Regions from separate parts of the Mesorhizobium sp. NZP2077 genome, predicted to be linked through region 1. Evidence: riboswitches for the same ligand, from Rfam matches in the RefSeq annotation. Region 1 holds a riboswitch; each other region holds the start of a gene.

Region 1 (4,038 bases):
GCCAATCCACTTTGATTACAGCACCGGACCTTAATGCGGAAGCGTGACAGTTTAACCGCTGAACCGTTTTAAGGAGCCTATGCTGCAACGCGGCGAGGGTTAGCGCAGCACTTCCAGCGAAGCAAGTCAAACCTTGTTCAAAACACCGGCCTGGACGGCATGTCGCGCTAAACTGGTCCGATCAGCTCCTGTTTGATTTCCTTCATTTTGTACTCCACTTTTGTCTCCTGACAGGGTTACCGCCAAAACCCTGCTAGCATGGGCTGGAATCACCCGTCTGTATGACGGCAAACGAGCCATAAGAGTCGCATCCGAATGAAGGAAAAGATCTCGCTTGCCATGGCCCGGCGCATCGCGCTCGCCGCTCAGGGATTTCTCGCTCCCCGCCCAAATGGTACGCCCGATCGCCGCCACTTCGCCCGTGTCCTCTCCCGCACCGGCCTGCTGCAGATCGATTCCGTCAGCGCGGTGGTGCGCGCGCATTATATGCCGCTCTATTCGCGCCTCGGCCCCTACCCTCTCGCCCTGCTCGACAATGCCGCCGTGACACGCAAGCGCACGGTGTTCGAATACTGGGCGCACGAGGCCTCCTTCCTGCCGGTCGAGACCTACCCGCTGATGCGCTGGCGCATGCAGCGCGCCGAGCAAGGCGACGAGATGTATCTGGGGCTGGCCAAATGGGGCCGCGAGCACGCCGCCTATATAGAAGAGATCTACCGCGAGGTCGTCGCGCGCGGCCCGATCGCTGCTTCGGCGCTCGAGGGCCAGAAGGGTTCGGGTGGTTGGTGGGGCTGGAGCCATGCCAAGCACGCCTTCGAATGGCTGTTCTGGGCCGGGCGCATCACCACGGCGCACCGCCGCGGCTTCGAGCGCTTCTACGACCTGCCGGAGCGCGTGCTGCCGCAAGCGATCCTCGACCTGCCGGTACCGGCCCCCGAGGACGCGCATCGCGAATTGCTGCGCATTTCGGCCCGCGCCCACGGCGTCGCGACATCAGGCGATTTGCGCGACTATTTCCGCCTGTCGCCGGCCGACATGAAGGGCCGGCTGGAGGAACTGGTCGAGACCGGCGAACTGGTGCCGGTGCGCGTCGAAGGCTGGGACAAGCCGGCTTACCTTCACAGGGACGCCCGTTTGCCCCGAAAAATCGAGGCCCGCGCCTTGCTGGCGCCGTTCGATCCGGTCGTCTTCGAACGATCGCGCTCGGAGCGGCTGTTCGATTTCCACTACCGCATCGAGATCTACACACCGGCCGAAAAGCGGCAATACGGCTATTACGTCCTGCCCTTCCTGCTCGGCGACAGGATCGTCGCACGCGTCGACCTCAAGGCCGACCGCCCGGCGAGCGTCCTGCGCGTGCACGCGGCCTACCCCGAGCCCGGCGCGCCGCCTGAAACCGCGGCGCAACTCTTCGAGGAATTGAAGCAGATGCAGGGCTGGCTCGGCCTTGAACGGATGGAAGTGACCCCCGCCGGCGATCTGGGCCCGGCGCTGGCCGACATGGCGGTGTCGTAGCCGCGCGTTGACACCGCCGCCTGCAAAAGCCTAAATCCGCTCCAGACGGTCCCTTGCCCGCAACGGCAAGGGCTAAGAGGGAATGCGGTGCGGGACAAAACCCCAAATCCGCGGCTGTCCCCGCAACTGTAAGCGAAGAGCCAAGGCCGAAAGCCACTGGGAGGTTCCCGGGAAGGCGGCACCCAAGGCGATGACTCGCGAGCCAGGAGACCTGCCGTCTGCGACAAGATAATCCGATCGCCCGGCGGGTTTCCGGGCAAGGAGCCCGGTTTTTGGACCACTACAGCAGTTTTTCGGCTGGCACAGCGGATATTCCGTCCGCCGATGGCGATGCTTTGGCCGGCGTCACCGTCATTGTCTGCGCCTCCTGCCGCGATGAAACCGGCTCGGATGCCCATCCGCGTGCCGGCGAACTTTTGGCCGAAGATACGCGCCAAGCCGCAGCGGCCGACACGATCCGCGTTCGCACGGTCGAATGCCTCGGCAATTGCAAGCGCCGTCTCAGTGCGGCCATCCTGCGCGATGGCTGCTGGAGCTATGTGTTTGGCGACCTGACCCTGACCAGTGGCGCCGACCTCGTCACTGGCGCAAAGCTCTTCGCCACTTCGACGGACGGCCTCATCCCATGGCGCGGCCGGCCTGATTCCCTCAAGCGCGGCCTCGTGGCGCGTATTCCACCTCTCGACATGCTGAAGGACCAACCATGAGCGCTTCCGTCTCCCGTGTACCCTGCACCGTCGTCACCGGCTTTCTCGGCGCCGGCAAGACGACGCTGGTTCGCCACCTCCTGGAAAACGCCGGCGGCAAGCGCATTGCCATTATCGTCAACGAGTTCGGCGACATCGGCATCGACGGGGAGATTTTGAAAGGCTGCGGCATCGACACCTGCCCCGAGGAAAACATCGTCGAACTGGCCAATGGCTGCATCTGCTGTACCGTCGCCGACGATTTCGTGCCGGCGCTCGACAAGATCCTGTCGCTGACGCCGAAGGTCGACCATATCCTGATCGAAACCTCGGGCCTGGCCCTGCCCAAGCCGCTGGTCCAGGCTTTTCAGTGGCCGACGGTGAAGAGCCGCGTGACCGTCGACGGCGTGATCGCCGTGGTCGACGGCCCGGCGCTGGCCGAAGGCCGCGTCGCCAACGACATCGACGCCTTGCAGGCGCAGAGGACTGCCGACGACTCACTCGACCATGACGACCCGGTCGAGGAGGTGTTCGAGGACCAGATCGCCTGTGCCGACCTGATCATCCTGTCGAAGAGCGACCTGATGGATGCCGCCGGTTCGGCCCGCGCCAACGCCATCATCAATGAACATTCCGCCCGCGCGGTAAAAATCGTGCCGACGTCGCATGGCAAGGTCGATTCCTCGGTGCTGCTCGGCCTCGGGCTCGCCGTCGAGGACGATATCGAAAACCGCAAGTCCCATCATGACGGCGCCTTCGACCACGAGCATGACGACTTCGACACCTTCATCGTCGACATTGCCTCGGTCGCCAATCCCGACGAGCTGGCAAAGCGTGTCGCCACCGCCGCCGAACAGGAAAACGTGCTGCGCGTGAAAGGCTTCGTCGAGGTCGGCGGCAAGCCGATGCGGCTTTTGCTGCAGGCCGTCGGCCCGCGCGTCAATCATTACTACGACCGCGCCTGGACGGCTGAGGACGACCGCCGCTCACGCCTCGTCGTCATCGGCCTCAAGGGGCTGAACCGCCCGGCAATCGAGCGTATACTCGCCGGCTGATTTCAGACACGGGCCGCGATGCACATCCTAACCACGACCTCCGCCTCGCTCGACGATCTCGCCGAGCCGGTCGATCTGCGGCAGACGCCGGCGGATATCGTGGCCCTGTCCTTCACCGACAGCGACCTCGCCGGCCTTGCAGCCGCGTGGAAGGCGGATGCCGGCCGCCTGCCCTCGATGCGGCTGGCGGCGCTACGCGACCTGCGCCACCCCATGTCCGTCGACCTTTGGGTCGACAGCGTCGCCCGCCACGCCAAAATCATCCTGGTGCGCATCCTCGGCGGCTACGACTGGTGGCGCTACGGCTGCGACCAGCTTGCCGCGACGGCCCGCGAACGCGGCATCAAACTGGCGCTGCTTCCGGGTGAAAGCCACGACGAGGATCTGCGCTTGATCGAAGCCTCGACACTGCCGCGTGAGGAATTGGATAGCCTGCTCGGCTATTTCCGTGAGGGCGGCCCGGCCAATATGAGCGCGCTGGTGCGCAGGCTGGGAAGGTTGGCGGGGGCGGAGGCAGCTGTCACCGAGCCGGTCAGCGTGCCGAAAGCGGGCTACTACGAGCCGAACCGCGGCGGCGTCCACCTCCCCCTAGTGGGGAGGGCCCGGCCGCAGGCCGGGGGTGGGGTCCTCTCCGAAACGCGCCGACTCAAAGAAACGTCGCGCCCGGTCGCACCACCCGGCCCTGCGGGCCACCCTCCCCTCGAGGTGGAGGGAAAGGTCGTGCCGATCCTGTTCTACCGCTCGATGCTGCTCGCCGCAGATGTCGCGCCCATCGACGCCCT
Region 2 (4,038 bases), 3.1 Mb from region 1:
GACCTCGATATCAAATCGGGCGAGTTCATCGTCTTCGTCGGTCCGTCGGGCTGCGGCAAGTCGACCTTGCTGCGCTCCATCGCCGGGCTCGAGGAAATCACGTCGGGCGAGTTGAAGATCGACGGCGAAGTGGTCAATGACGTGCCGCCGTCCAAGCGGGGCATCGCCATGGTGTTCCAGTCCTACGCGCTCTATCCGCACATGACCGTCTACGACAACATGGCGTTCTCGATGAAGATCGGCAAGGAGAACAAGGCCGAGATCGACCGGCGCGTGCGCCAGGCGGCGGAGATCCTGCAGCTGACCAAATATCTCGACCGGCTGCCCAAGGCGATGTCGGGCGGGCAGCGCCAGCGCGTCGCCATCGGCCGCGCCATCGTGCGCAATCCGAAAGTGTTCCTGTTCGACGAGCCACTGTCTAACCTTGATGCCGCGCTGCGCGTCGCCACGCGTATCGAGATCGCCAAGCTCAAGGAATCGATGCCCAACACGACCATGATCTACGTCACCCACGACCAGGTCGAGGCGATGACGCTGGCCGACCGCATCGTGGTGTTGAAGGACGGCCATATCGAGCAAGTCGGTACGCCGATGGATCTCTACAAGAAGCCGGGCAATCTGTTCGTCGCCCAATTCATCGGCTCACCGGCCATGAACATCCTGCCGGCGACCATCGACAAATCAGGCAACCCGACCGTCGTCAGCCATGTCGGGGGGCGCAAGGCTACGGTGCCGATTACGACACCTGCCTCGGCGAAGGGGGCGGCGGTAAGCTTCGGCGTGCGACCGGAGGATCTAATCATCGCCACAGGCGCGGATTATCTGTTCGAGGGAACAGTCGATTATGTCGAGCAGCTCGGCGAGGTTCAGCTGGTCTATGTCGACATCGGCCGCGCCGACCTGCCGCTGGTGACGAAGCTGCCGGGCAATGTCGAGGTCAAGCGCGGCTCGACGCTGCGGCTGAGCGCCAATGCCGAGGACCTGCATATCTTCGATGCGGACGGACATTCCTTCGCGCTTCAAAAGCCGGAAGCAAAAGCAGCCTGAGGCCGCCGGTCCTGCTGGCTGAAGGCGACACAAAAAAGCGGCGGGCCGGGCCCGCCGCTCTCTTTTTCGGAACATCAGCTTCGGCTGTTAACGGCCGAAGAGGTTCCGGCCGCTGCCCTGAGGGGCGGACTTCTGCACGTCGCCCGACGAATTGAGCAGCTTGTAGACCGGCGAGCCGCTTTCACGGATCGAAGCCGTGCCGCGAATTGCCAACCGGAGTCGCGGTAGGCTGGTTGGCGCCATTGACGCCATAGTTGTCGCCGCCTGCGAAGGCTCTACGTTCCGGATCGATTTTGATCGCCGGTACAGCCGTCACCGAAACGATTCTCGTGACCGTTGACCTTGATCCGAGCGTTGCGCATGCGTGTCGCGCCACATGGATGCGATGTCGCTTTCATGCCGATGTCGCAAGCGCTGTCGTGATTAGATGATGTCATCTCAGGTGCCGCTTCGTGACGATGGAGCGGAGAATTGGGAAGCCGGTCAGAATCCGGCGCTGCCCCCGCAACGGTGGTGGAGTTCAAGTCGCAACGGGAGACCACTGGGCGAAAGCCTGGGAAGGTGTCGCGATCGTCCGCAAGGACACTCCAGAGCCCGGAAACCAGCCCGAGATTTCTAGACTCGACTGATCGCGGTGGGCGGTCAAGAGGCGGATCGCGCATGCCGGCTTTCGCCGGCCTGCGTACGGTCCTTCCTCAATCACCACCATAATCAGTCATTGGAGCGACGTGCGTCCACTTGGACGCACAAGTGCGCTCCAAGGCTTTGAATTTGCGCATCGTGCTTTCCGAGATCGATTTCGGGCCGATGCGGCGAACGAAGAGGACAGGACATGGATACGCGCGACGACATGCTGAAGCTCTTGAACAGCCGCAGGGACGGATTCTCGCTCGAGCAGCCGTTCTACACGGATCCCGATTTCTTCAAACTGGACATGGAGCTGATCTGGTATCGCGACTGGCTGTTCATCGGCCATGATTGCGAACTGCCCAAGCCCGGCAGCTTCATCACCGTACAGATCGGCGATTATCCGGTCGTGCTGGTGCGCGATCAGCAGGGCAAGATCAACGCCTTCCACAATTCCTGCCGCCATCGCGGCAGCCGCGTCTGCAACACCGACAAGGGCATGGCCGCCAAGCTGGTCTGTCCTTACCACCAGTGGACCTATGAGCTGGACGGACGCCTGCTGTTTGCCCGCCAGATGGCCGACGGTTTCGACAAGAGCCAGTTCGGCCTGAAGCCGGTCGCCTGCGAAAGCGTGGCCGGCTACATCTTCATATGCCTGGCCAAGGAGCCCGCCGACTTCGCACCGATGCGGGCGATGATCGAGCCCTACCTCAAGCCGCACCGGCTCAGCGAAGCAAAGATCGCCTTCGAGAGCACGATCGTCGAGAAAGGCAACTGGAAGCTCGTCTGGGAAAACAACCGCGAGTGCTACCATTGCGCCGGCAATCACCCGGAGTTGTGCAAGACCTTCCCGGAAGCCCCGACGGTGACCGGCGTGCAAGGCGCCGACAGCGATCCGGAGATGCTGGCGCACTGGGCGAAGTGCGAGGCGGCCGGCCTGCCGAGCAAGTTCCGCATCGACCCGGCCGGACAATACCGCGCCACCCGCGCGCCGCTGCTGCGCGAGGCGGTCAGCTACACAATGACCGGCAAGCGGGCGGTGAAGAAGAACCTGTCCGACACAGTCTCGGCCGACCGCATCGGCACCTTGATGCACTATCACTACCCGACGACTTGGAACCATATCCTGATCGACCATGCCGTCACCTTCCGCGTGCTGCCGATCAGTGCGACCGAAACCGCGGTGACGACCAAATGGCTGGTCCACAAGGATGCGGTCGATGGCGTCGATTACGATCTTGCCGAACTCACCCATGTCTGGACCGAGACCAACGACCAGGATCGCCGCATCGTCGAGGAAAACGCCTTCGGCATCCTGTCGCCGGCCTATGAACCAGGCCCCTATTCGGAGCTGCATGAGGGTGGCGTGATCCAGTTCGTCGACTGGTACGCCCGCTTCATCGGTCCGCGCCTCGCCGACGATGGCAAGCCGGCGCTGCGCAGTGTCGCCTGAGAGGTTGAGGGATGAACGCGATGACTGATCTTGGCCTCTATCGCCATCTCGACCAGATGGCGCCCTGGAACGACAGGCTGCAGGTACTGGAAGTGATCGGCGTCAGCGACGAGGCGCCTTACGTCAAGACCTTCACCTTCCGCTCCGACAACCAGACCTGGTTCCGCTACAAGCCGGGCCAGTTCGTGACGCTGGAACTGCCGACACCGGACGGGCCGCTGATGCGCACCTACACGCTGTCGTCCTCGCCGTCGCGGCCGTTCTCGATCGCGGTGACGGTGAAGGCGCAGGCCGGCAGCATCGGCACGCGCTGGATGTTCGATCACCTGAAGCCCGGCTCGCACGTCAAGGCCTATGGGCCGAATGGCGATTTTTCGCTGCACAGCCATCCGGCGGCCAAATATCTGTTCATCTCGGCCGGCTCCGGCGTGACGCCGATGATGTCGATGCTGCGCTGGCTGAATGACTGCGCGCCATGGACCGATGTCGGCTTCGTCAACTGCGCGCGGCGGGCCGAAGAGATCATCTTCCGCAAGGAGCTCGAACTGCTCGGCGGCCATATGCCGGGCCTGTCGCTCGGCTTCATGATCGAGGAGCGGTCAAGCCGCGAGGGCTGGTACGGCCATATGGGCCGCATCGACGCCATCCGGCTGCCGCTGCTGGCGCCCGATTTCCGTGAACGCGAGATCTTCTGCTGCGGTCCGGACCCCTTCATGCGCGCCGTGCGCGGCATGCTGGACGCCGCCGGCTTCGACATGACGAAATACCACCAGGAAAGCTTTGCCGCGCCCGCGGTGGAGGAAATCCCGGCGCCGTTCGCATTGCCGGCTGACGACGGTGCTGCCGTTCCGATCGAAGCCAAAACACCGATCCGCTTCGCGCTTTCGGACGTCGACGCCGAGTGCGTCGCC
Region 3 (4,038 bases), 2.0 Mb from region 1:
AAATGCCAGTCCCTGCAGATCGTAGCCGCCCTCGAGCAGGCTGACGAGCCTGTTGCCGCTGTGGCGGGCCGCACGCTGCATCAGCTGGCCCGTCGCCCAGTCGAAATCGTCTTCGGTCAGGTTGATTTCGGCCAGCGGGTCGCGGTGATGCGCGTCGAAGCCGGCCGAAATGATAATCAGATCGGGCGCGAAATTGTCGAGCGCCGGCAGCACGCGCGACAGGAAGGCATCACGAAACACATCGCTGCCGGTCTGCGGCGCTAAGGGCGCGTTGACGATGTTGCCGGCGCCAGTCTCGCTCTTCGCGCCGGTGCCGGGATAGAGCGGCATCTGGTGCGTCGAACAATAGAGCACCGACGGATCGTCCCAGAAAATATCCTGCGTGCCGTTGCCATGGTGCACGTCCCAATCGACAACCGCGACGCGCTCGACGCCATGCTTCTTCTGCGCATAGCGCGCCGCAATCGCCGCCGTGTTGAAGAAGCAGAAGCCCATCGCCGTCGTTTTTTCGGCATGGTGTCCAGGCGGCCGCGCGGCAACGAAGACATTGTCGGCACGGCCTGAAAAAACATCATCGACGGCGGCGTTGGCGGCACCGATCGCGGTGATCACCGCTTGCCAGCTCTTCGGGCTGGCGGTGGTGTCGGCATCGACGCGGGCAAGGCCCTCTTCGGGAATGGCAGCGCGGATGCGGGCGACGAAATCGGCGGGATGGGCGTAGAGGATCGTGGCCTCGTCGCCCTCCGGCGCCTTGACGCGGTCAAGCGCGGCGAAGGCCTCGTCGTCGAGCACGCGCTCAATGGCGCGCAAGCGGTCCGGCCGCTCGGGGTGACCGGGCGGTGTGATGTGCTCAAGAAAGATCGGGTGGGTGTAAAGACGGGTTGTCATGCTCCCTATCTAGTGCCCCGGCGCCACGATGGCCATGCGTTGCCGCTTGATGGCTGGGGAAAATCATGCCTGCGTCCATTGGCGTCGCTGCGGGGATTGGCGCTGCCGGCGCTTCGGCGTAAGGTCGCGGCCACTGCCTGGTGCCCGCCGCAAGCGGGAGAATCGGGAACACGGTTGAACTCCGTGGCGTGCCCAACGCTGTGAGGGGGACCGCGCCGGTAAATGCCACTGTCGATGACGGGAAGGCACCGGACGCGGGTTGATCCCAAGCCAGAAGACCGGCCTGGCAGGCATCGTCATCCGCATGGTCAGGCGGCGGACATGGACTGCAATCGCAAGGGGACAAGCGATGCCGGATTCTATGACCGCTCCTGTGGGCGACGGATTTGACCAGATGGCGCGCGACGCGGTCTACCGCGCCATGTTCACGCGGCGCGATGTCCGCAGCCATTTCCTCCCCACCGCACTCGATGATGAGGTGCTGGCGCGGCTGCTGCTTGCCGCCCATCACGCGCCGTCTGTCGGTTTCATGCAGCCGTGGAATTTCATTGTCATCCGCGATGCCGCGCGACGGGCGGAGGTGCGCGACCTGTTCCTGGCCGCGCGAGAACAGGAACTGCCTGAAATCGAAGAAGACAAACAGGCGCTCTACCGCAAGCTCAAGCTCGAAGGCATCTGCGAAAGCGCGCTCAACATCTGCATCACCTGCGACCGCCGGCGCTCGCAGGGTTCGCCGCTGGGACGCTGGCACAATCCGGAGATGGATCTCTACAGCACGGTCTGCGCGGTGCAGAATTTCTGGCTGGCCGCGCGTGCCGAAGGCGTCGGTGTCGGCTGGGTCAGCATCATCGAGCCGCAAGCGCTGAAAGGCCTGCTGTCGATTCCCGAGCACGTGACGCCGATCGCCTATCTCTGCGTCGGCCATGTTTCCGAGTTCGCACCGAAACCGGACCTCGAAACGCATGGCTGGGGCCGACGCCTGCCGCTGCCCGAACTGATCATGAGCGAGACGTTTTGCGGGCAAGGCGAGGCGCAGCTCAAGTCAGCCGTGGCGGACCTCAACATCGCTGCCATTGCGCCGGCGCAGCCCGCCGATCAGCGCGTCGCGCCAGCCGGACCCCAGCGCGAGCCGCCGAACGAGGCCAGCGCCTTGTCCTTCAACTCCCTGAACTTCGACGACGCCTCGGCCAATCGGGCGTCCCAGGCCGGATCGGGCACCTGGCCGGCGATGGTCTTGAAATAGACCTGCATCAGGCAAGCGATGGCGAAGGGTTCGATGAAGGCCGCCTTGAAGGCCCAGGCGAAGACGATGGCGAGCACGAAGGCCCAGCCAGCCAGCTGCCCGGGCATCATGAACAAAATGGCGGCGGCAGGGGCCAGCATCAGCAGGAAGATGACGAAAGAGACGCCCCACATGATGACTGCCAGCCAGACGGCGTTCTTGACCATGATCTTGCCGTTCTGGGCGTAGAGCACAACGGCTTGCCGCGCCGTCTCGAAGGGCGAGGACGAATTGATGCGGATGTTGTAGCCGAGAATGATCTCGTCGACATAGGTCAGCGACAGGCGGATCACCGTGTTGAGGAACGAGACCAGACCACTCAGGCCCGGGATCGGCAGGAAGGCGGCGATGCCGCCGAGCAGGCCGGTGATGGCACGGATGGCGCCCTTGACCAGCTGGTCGACGACAAAAAGGATGTTGGCCTCGGCAAAACGCTCGGTGACGACCTGCTTTGCATAGGCGATCTGGTTCTGGCCATCAGGAACATCCCGGCCATCGATCAGATGGACCATGACGGCGATATGGCCGGCCTTGACAACGTAGAGGATGTATTCGCGGATCCAGTAGACGGCGATCGAAACGATGCCGAAACCGACCACGCCACCCCACAGGGCAAAAGACATAGGCCCGTCGGGATCGGTGGAGATATGGCCGACGCCATAGCCGACGGAGGCGCCGGTGCCGGTTGCCACGATGTAGGCCAGCGTGATGCCGAAATAGATGATCATGCGAAAGACAATGAAAGGCCAGGTCCTGATCATGATGGACACCGACCGGCCGATCTCGAAATCCCACATGGCCCGAATCTCCCCTCAGAGATGGCTGCGGAGGATGCGCTCACCCCAAAGATTGTCAATCGGGGGTGGCCAGCGAGGCGCCGAACGGGGATTTTAGTTCTGTTATGAACCTGGTTTCCTGAGCAGCCCCTCCAGCAATTGCTTGAACGCCGCCACCACCTTCTTCGACGTCGCTTCGGGGTCGTTCGAATTGGCGATCCGCTGCGCCGCCTGGCTGCTGGCGCCATTGATCAACCGTGCGGCAGTCTCGGGGTCGACGCTGGGGACGACCACCCCTTCCTCTTGCAGCGCGATCAGATGATCGGTCATTGAACCGACGCAGGCATTGGCATTCGACCATTGTGCCGGATCTCCAAGAACGGCCGGACCGTCGCGGAACATGATGCGCTGGATTTCCGGCTCCAGCGCCATTTCGATATAGGTCGTGCATTCGTCGACGAAATGCTGCCAGCGAGTCGGCGCTTTCGACGCGACCTCATTCACCCGGGCCGCCATCTCGCCATCGATTTCTGCGATAACCGCCTCCAGCAGCCCCTTCTTGTCGCCAAAATGGTGATAGAGCGCGCCGCGAGTCAGTCCGGCGGATGCGGTGAAATCATCCATCGACGCTTCGGCATAGCCTGTCGTGCCAAAGGCCTGGCGGGCCGCGGCGATCAGCTTGGCGCGCGTCTCGGCGATCATCTCTTTGCGGGGTCTGTGCATTCTGTCTGGCCTTATCCACATACGTTCCGTATGCCAATTGACATACCTCGCGTATGGTCTACCTAATTCTCATACGCTCCGTATGTAATTGGCAGATCGCCTTTTGTCGAGGAACCCCATGCAAAACCCCTATGCTGAAATCTTTCGTGCTCCTGGCGCCAAGGGCTTCGCGGCCGCCGGCTTCATCGCGCGCCTGCCGATCGCCATGGCGCCGATCGGTATTGTGGCCATGCTGTCGCAGACGCGCGGCGAATACTGGCTGGCAGGTGCGGTCTCGGCGACTTTCGCTCTCGGCAACGCATTCGTTTCGCCGCAAACGTCGAGGCTGGTGGATCGCCTTGGCCAGACGCGGGTTGCGGTCCCCACGAC
Region 4 (4,038 bases), 1.5 Mb from region 1:
GAGGGCGACGACCGCCACCGTGCCCGCCGCCATCGCCAGCGCGAATGCCTTGTGCCCCGAGAGCGCACCGGACTTATGCCCAGGGGCAAGAAGCATCAGAACGCTTCCGGATGCATCGCTTTGGCGATCTTGGCGATCGCCTCGATGTTCGCCGGCCCAGGTGTCAGTTCGGCATAGCGCAGGGCAACGAAGCGTTCGTTCTTGACCGCGTCCGTTTCCTTCATTGCCGGATGCGCTTTCAAAAAATCGAGCAATTTCTTGTAGCCGCCGCCGTCCTGGTAATCGAGCAGGATGAGGAATTGCGGATTGCGCGACGCCACCGTTTCCCAGTCCGTGTTGCCCCAGCTGGTGTCCATGTCGGCCATGATGTTGTCGCCGCCAGCGGCGGTGATCATGGCGCTGGGAATAGCGAATTTTCCAGCGGTGAACGGCTTGTCCTCGCCGGAATCGTAGAGGAACACCCGCGTTCCCTTGGCGCTGCCAACCTTGGCGGTGATGTCAGCCAGTTGCGCCTTCCAGCCGGCAACAAGCTTCTCGGCTTCGGCCTCCTTGCCAAAAATCTTGCCCAGCTTTTCGACGTCGCCATACAGAAGGTCCATCGAGGCGGCCGGCCTGGTCTTGTCGAGATGGACGCAGCTTTCGGTCAGCACCAGCGTCTTGATCCCGTGCGGAGCGAGCGTGTCGGGCGTCACGTCGCCGCCCGGCTTCATGCCATAGTACCAGCCGGCGAAGAAGAAATCGGGCTCGACCGCGACGAGGTTTTCGAGCGTCGGGTATTTTGGCGCCAGTTCCGGGATGGAACCCTGCTCGGCCTTGAATTCGGGACCGACCTTGTACCATCCGGTGATGCCGGTAAGGCCGACGATCGACGGCTGCAGCTTCAGCGCGAAGGCCATCTCGGCCATGTTGAGATCGTGGATGACGGCGCGGTTGGGTGGCGCGTCGAAGGTCAGCGGCTTGCCGCAGCTGTCGACGGTGACGGGGAAGGCGAAGGCTGTCGACGCCAGCAGCGAGAAGACGAGCGACAGTGCGAGACGTTTCACGGATTTTGCTCCTTGGTTGAACAGTGTCGGATGAAGGGTTTGATCAGGACGGCGGCGCGGCGCGGTTCGGAACATCGAACACCGTCAGTTCGCGGTCCTCGGTGGGGTGGCGCAGGCGAAACACGTCGACACCGAAAATCTCGCGGATCAGCTGTTGCGTCAGCGCTTCGCGCGGTGCAGCCAGCGCATGCAGCCGCGCTTCATTCATTACCGCGACTCTGGTGGCGAAGGGCGCCACCAACGCCAGATCGTGCAGCACGGCGATCACCGTCATGCCGAAGCCGGCCACGAGTTCGAGAAGTTCTGCGCGGGCGCGCGGATCGAGATGGTTGGTCGGCTCGTCGAGGAACAGCACTTTCGGTTGCTGTGCGATGGCGCGCGCCAGCTGGGCGCGTTGGCGTTCCCCGCCCGACAGCGAGCCGATGCTGCGGCCAAGCAGCGGCAACAAGCTGGTCCGACGCAGCGCGTTCACGACAATGTCGTGTTCCTCGCTCCTGCGCCTCAGGCCGGCATGCGGGACGCGGCCAAGCTCGACATAGTCGATCACCGCCAGCCGCGGATCCGGCTGGTCGGTCTGGCCGACGACGGCGATGTGCAATGCCCGTTCGGCGGTCGAGATCCTGTCCAGGCGGCGCCCGCCAAGCTTCACCTCGCCCGAACTTGGCCTCAGCATGCCCGACAGCATGCGCAGCAGCGTCGTCTTGCCGGCGCCGTTGGGGCCAATGATGGCGAGGCGATCACCAGCGGCAACCGACAGGCTGACCGCATGGACCAGATTCCGCCCATTTGCCGTCGCGCTCAAATTGCGGGCGTCCAGAAGTGGCGTTGTCATCGGCTGTCTCCCGCAGGCTTGCCTGGTACCGGAATGCGGGCCAGCGTCTTGCCAGCCAGTCGCGGCGGACGTTGTCCGGAATTGCACCAGCCGTCGGCGAGCGAGGCGTAAAGCCTGGCAAATCGCACGAGATCGCCGGCATCGGCCTCGGCGTCTATGGAGCCGAAGAGGTAGGCTGCCTTGCCTGGCGCCTGGAAAGCCACCGTCAGCGGCCGCGCGCAGCCCGCCATGCATTCGACGCCTTCGACCGTGAAACCATTTGCCACCGCGGGCTCATGGTGGGCTGAGAGCCGGGAGCGTAAGTCGGCGCAGAGGCTTTGGCCCGACCTGACCCCGGTCGGGACGTCACGGCAGAGAGTGCACACGATGATGCGATGATCGATGGAGCCGTCCAACTTTCCGTCACTTTCCAAAACTGGCGACGGAAGGATGTTGGCGAGCCGGCCGACAAGACCGACGTCCACGTTTCCTCCCGGCACACCCCGTCCGGTCAACTCAGTGATGGCAGGTCTCCTGGCTCGCGGGTCTCGGCGCAATCCTGCCTTCCCAGCCTTGCCGGCCAGTGGCATGTCGGATCTTGCTCACCGCTTACAGTTGCGGGGGCAGCCACGGCCTCGACCTCGGAGGGTCTCACCGTGTTCCCTTTTCACCCCTTGCCTTTCGGCGCGGGGACCATCACCGGAGCATCGTAGATTTGCCCCTGGCGCATCGCAACAATTCTTTTCGACTGGTCCTGTCACCATCGCGGCACCAACAGACTGCAACCTCATCAGATAGGGGCGTGCGATATCTCCGTCTGTAATGTAATAACAAAACTGTTAAAGAGATATCCTCTGCCGCTGTCAATCCCTTGCCACCGCGAGCTGCCGGTGACGTTTGCAAACGCAGACGGGGCGAGGTTCGCGTGAACCCCGCCCCGGATCGAATAGTCTACAGACAGACCTTACTTTCCCGCCAGTTGCTTGGCGTTCTCGGGCGTGATCGCTGTCGTGTCGACGGTGACCGTCGTATCCACCGAAGTCGCGCAATCGAGCAGGATCTTCTTCGACATCTCGATCGCTTCCTTCGCACCCGTCGGATAGGTGAAGGTCGCCGCCCAGTCGCCCTTGGCCACGGCCTCGATCCCGCCGGCAGGGCCTGGCAGGCCGTCGGTGCCGATGATCTTGACCTGCTTGCCAGCGCCCTTGGCGGCAAGCAGCGCGCCAGCCGCCATCATGTCGTTCGAGGCGTAGAGCACCTTGATGTCGGGATGCGCCTGCAACATGGCCGAGAAGGCGGTCTGGGCTTTATCCGGCACCCAGTCCGCCGCCTGCTCGGCGACGACCTGGATCTTGGCATTCTCCTTGACGCCGTCCTTGAAGCCGTTCAACCGTTCGACAGCCGGCGTCGAGCTCGGGAGACCTTCCAGCACCGCCGCTTCACCACCTTCCGGCAGCAAGGTCTTGGCGGTGTACTTGCCCGCTTCGAGCGCGATCTTGTAATTGTCGCCGCCGATGAAGGCGGTGTAGTCCTTGCCGGGATCGCCGACCGTCTTGCGGTCGAGCTCGATGACCGGGATGCCGGCATCCATGGCGCGCTTGACCGCCGGTGTCAGCGGTGCCGCCTCGAAGGGCGAGATCAGCAGCAGATCGACTTTCTGGGTGATGAAGTTGTCCACCTGCGAGGTCTGCGTGTTGACGTTGCCGGCGCCGTCGGCGATCTGCAACGTGAAGCCCGGCACTTCCTTGGCGGCCGCCGTCAGCTCGTCATTGACATGTTGGCGGTAGGGCTCGGCATTGTTCGCCTGTGAAAAGCCGATGATGAACTGGCCGTCCTTGGCGCAGGCCTTGACCAGCGGCTCGGCGGCTTGTGCCGCTCCCGCCATGCACAGGCATGAGCCTGCCAACAACGCGACGTGAAGCGCGCGCCGTGATCCTTGTCTTGTGGTTTTCATACTCATTCTCCTCCTCGTCGGGCCGGGGCCAGACATTGGTTTTGCAGTTTCTGCCGCCTCCTCCTAACGACCCAAACCCTCGCGGCGGCGAACGAGGGATTGAAGCACTGCCGCCAGCACGATGATCGCGGCGGTCGCGAGCAACTGCATGGCGGGCGTGATGTTGTTGAGCTGCAGGATGTTGGCGAGTGCGCCCAGCATGATAGTGCCGGCCACCGTGCCGACCATCG

The links. A riboswitch is a leader RNA that binds a small molecule or an ion and turns the genes downstream of it on or off. The one in region 1 is predicted to bind cobalamin.
Region 2: another riboswitch for cobalamin. It lies ahead of HGP13_RS01865 (aromatic ring-hydroxylating dioxygenase subunit alpha); the one in region 1 lies ahead of HGP13_RS17475 (DUF1636 family protein).
Region 3: another riboswitch for cobalamin. It lies ahead of bluB (5,6-dimethylbenzimidazole synthase); the one in region 1 lies ahead of HGP13_RS17475 (DUF1636 family protein).
Region 4: another riboswitch for cobalamin. It lies ahead of HGP13_RS25145 (DUF1636 family protein); the one in region 1 lies ahead of HGP13_RS17475 (DUF1636 family protein).

The regions. Positions count from the first base shown of each region.
Region 1 is NZ_CP051293.1:3,534,251-3,538,288, reverse strand. Features, by position in the region: gene HGP13_RS17480 (winged helix-turn-helix domain-containing protein) at 316-1,515, shown strand; cobalamin riboswitch at 1,545-1,749, shown strand; gene HGP13_RS17475 (DUF1636 family protein) at 1,788-2,222, shown strand; gene cobW (cobalamin biosynthesis protein CobW) at 2,219-3,256, shown strand; gene cobN (cobaltochelatase subunit CobN) at 3,275-4,038, shown strand, end outside.
Region 2 is NZ_CP051293.1:413,491-417,528, forward strand. Features, by position in the region: gene ugpC (sn-glycerol-3-phosphate ABC transporter ATP-binding protein UgpC) at 1-1,047, shown strand, start outside; partial or broken gene HGP13_RS01860 (DUF680 domain-containing protein) at 1,135-1,372, opposite strand; cobalamin riboswitch at 1,471-1,672, shown strand; gene HGP13_RS01865 (aromatic ring-hydroxylating dioxygenase subunit alpha) at 1,880-3,127, shown strand; gene HGP13_RS01870 (hybrid-cluster NAD(P)-dependent oxidoreductase) at 3,148-4,038, shown strand, end outside.
Region 3 is NZ_CP051293.1:5,523,707-5,527,744, forward strand. Features, by position in the region: gene HGP13_RS27680 (histone deacetylase family protein) at 1-888, opposite strand, end outside; cobalamin riboswitch at 1,010-1,190, shown strand; partial or broken gene bluB (5,6-dimethylbenzimidazole synthase) at 1,283-1,867, shown strand; gene HGP13_RS27690 (hypothetical protein) at 1,984-2,967, opposite strand; gene HGP13_RS27695 (TetR/AcrR family transcriptional regulator) at 3,070-3,669, opposite strand; gene HGP13_RS27700 (MFS transporter) at 3,788-4,038, shown strand, end outside.
Region 4 is NZ_CP051293.1:5,015,560-5,019,597, forward strand. Features, by position in the region: gene HGP13_RS25130 (iron ABC transporter permease) at 1-96, opposite strand, end outside; gene HGP13_RS25135 (ABC transporter substrate-binding protein) at 96-1,043, opposite strand; gene HGP13_RS25140 (ABC transporter ATP-binding protein) at 1,087-1,875, opposite strand; gene HGP13_RS25145 (DUF1636 family protein) at 1,872-2,354, opposite strand; cobalamin riboswitch at 2,361-2,567, opposite strand; gene HGP13_RS25150 (substrate-binding domain-containing protein) at 2,819-3,808, opposite strand; gene HGP13_RS25155 (ABC transporter permease) at 3,872-4,038, opposite strand, start outside.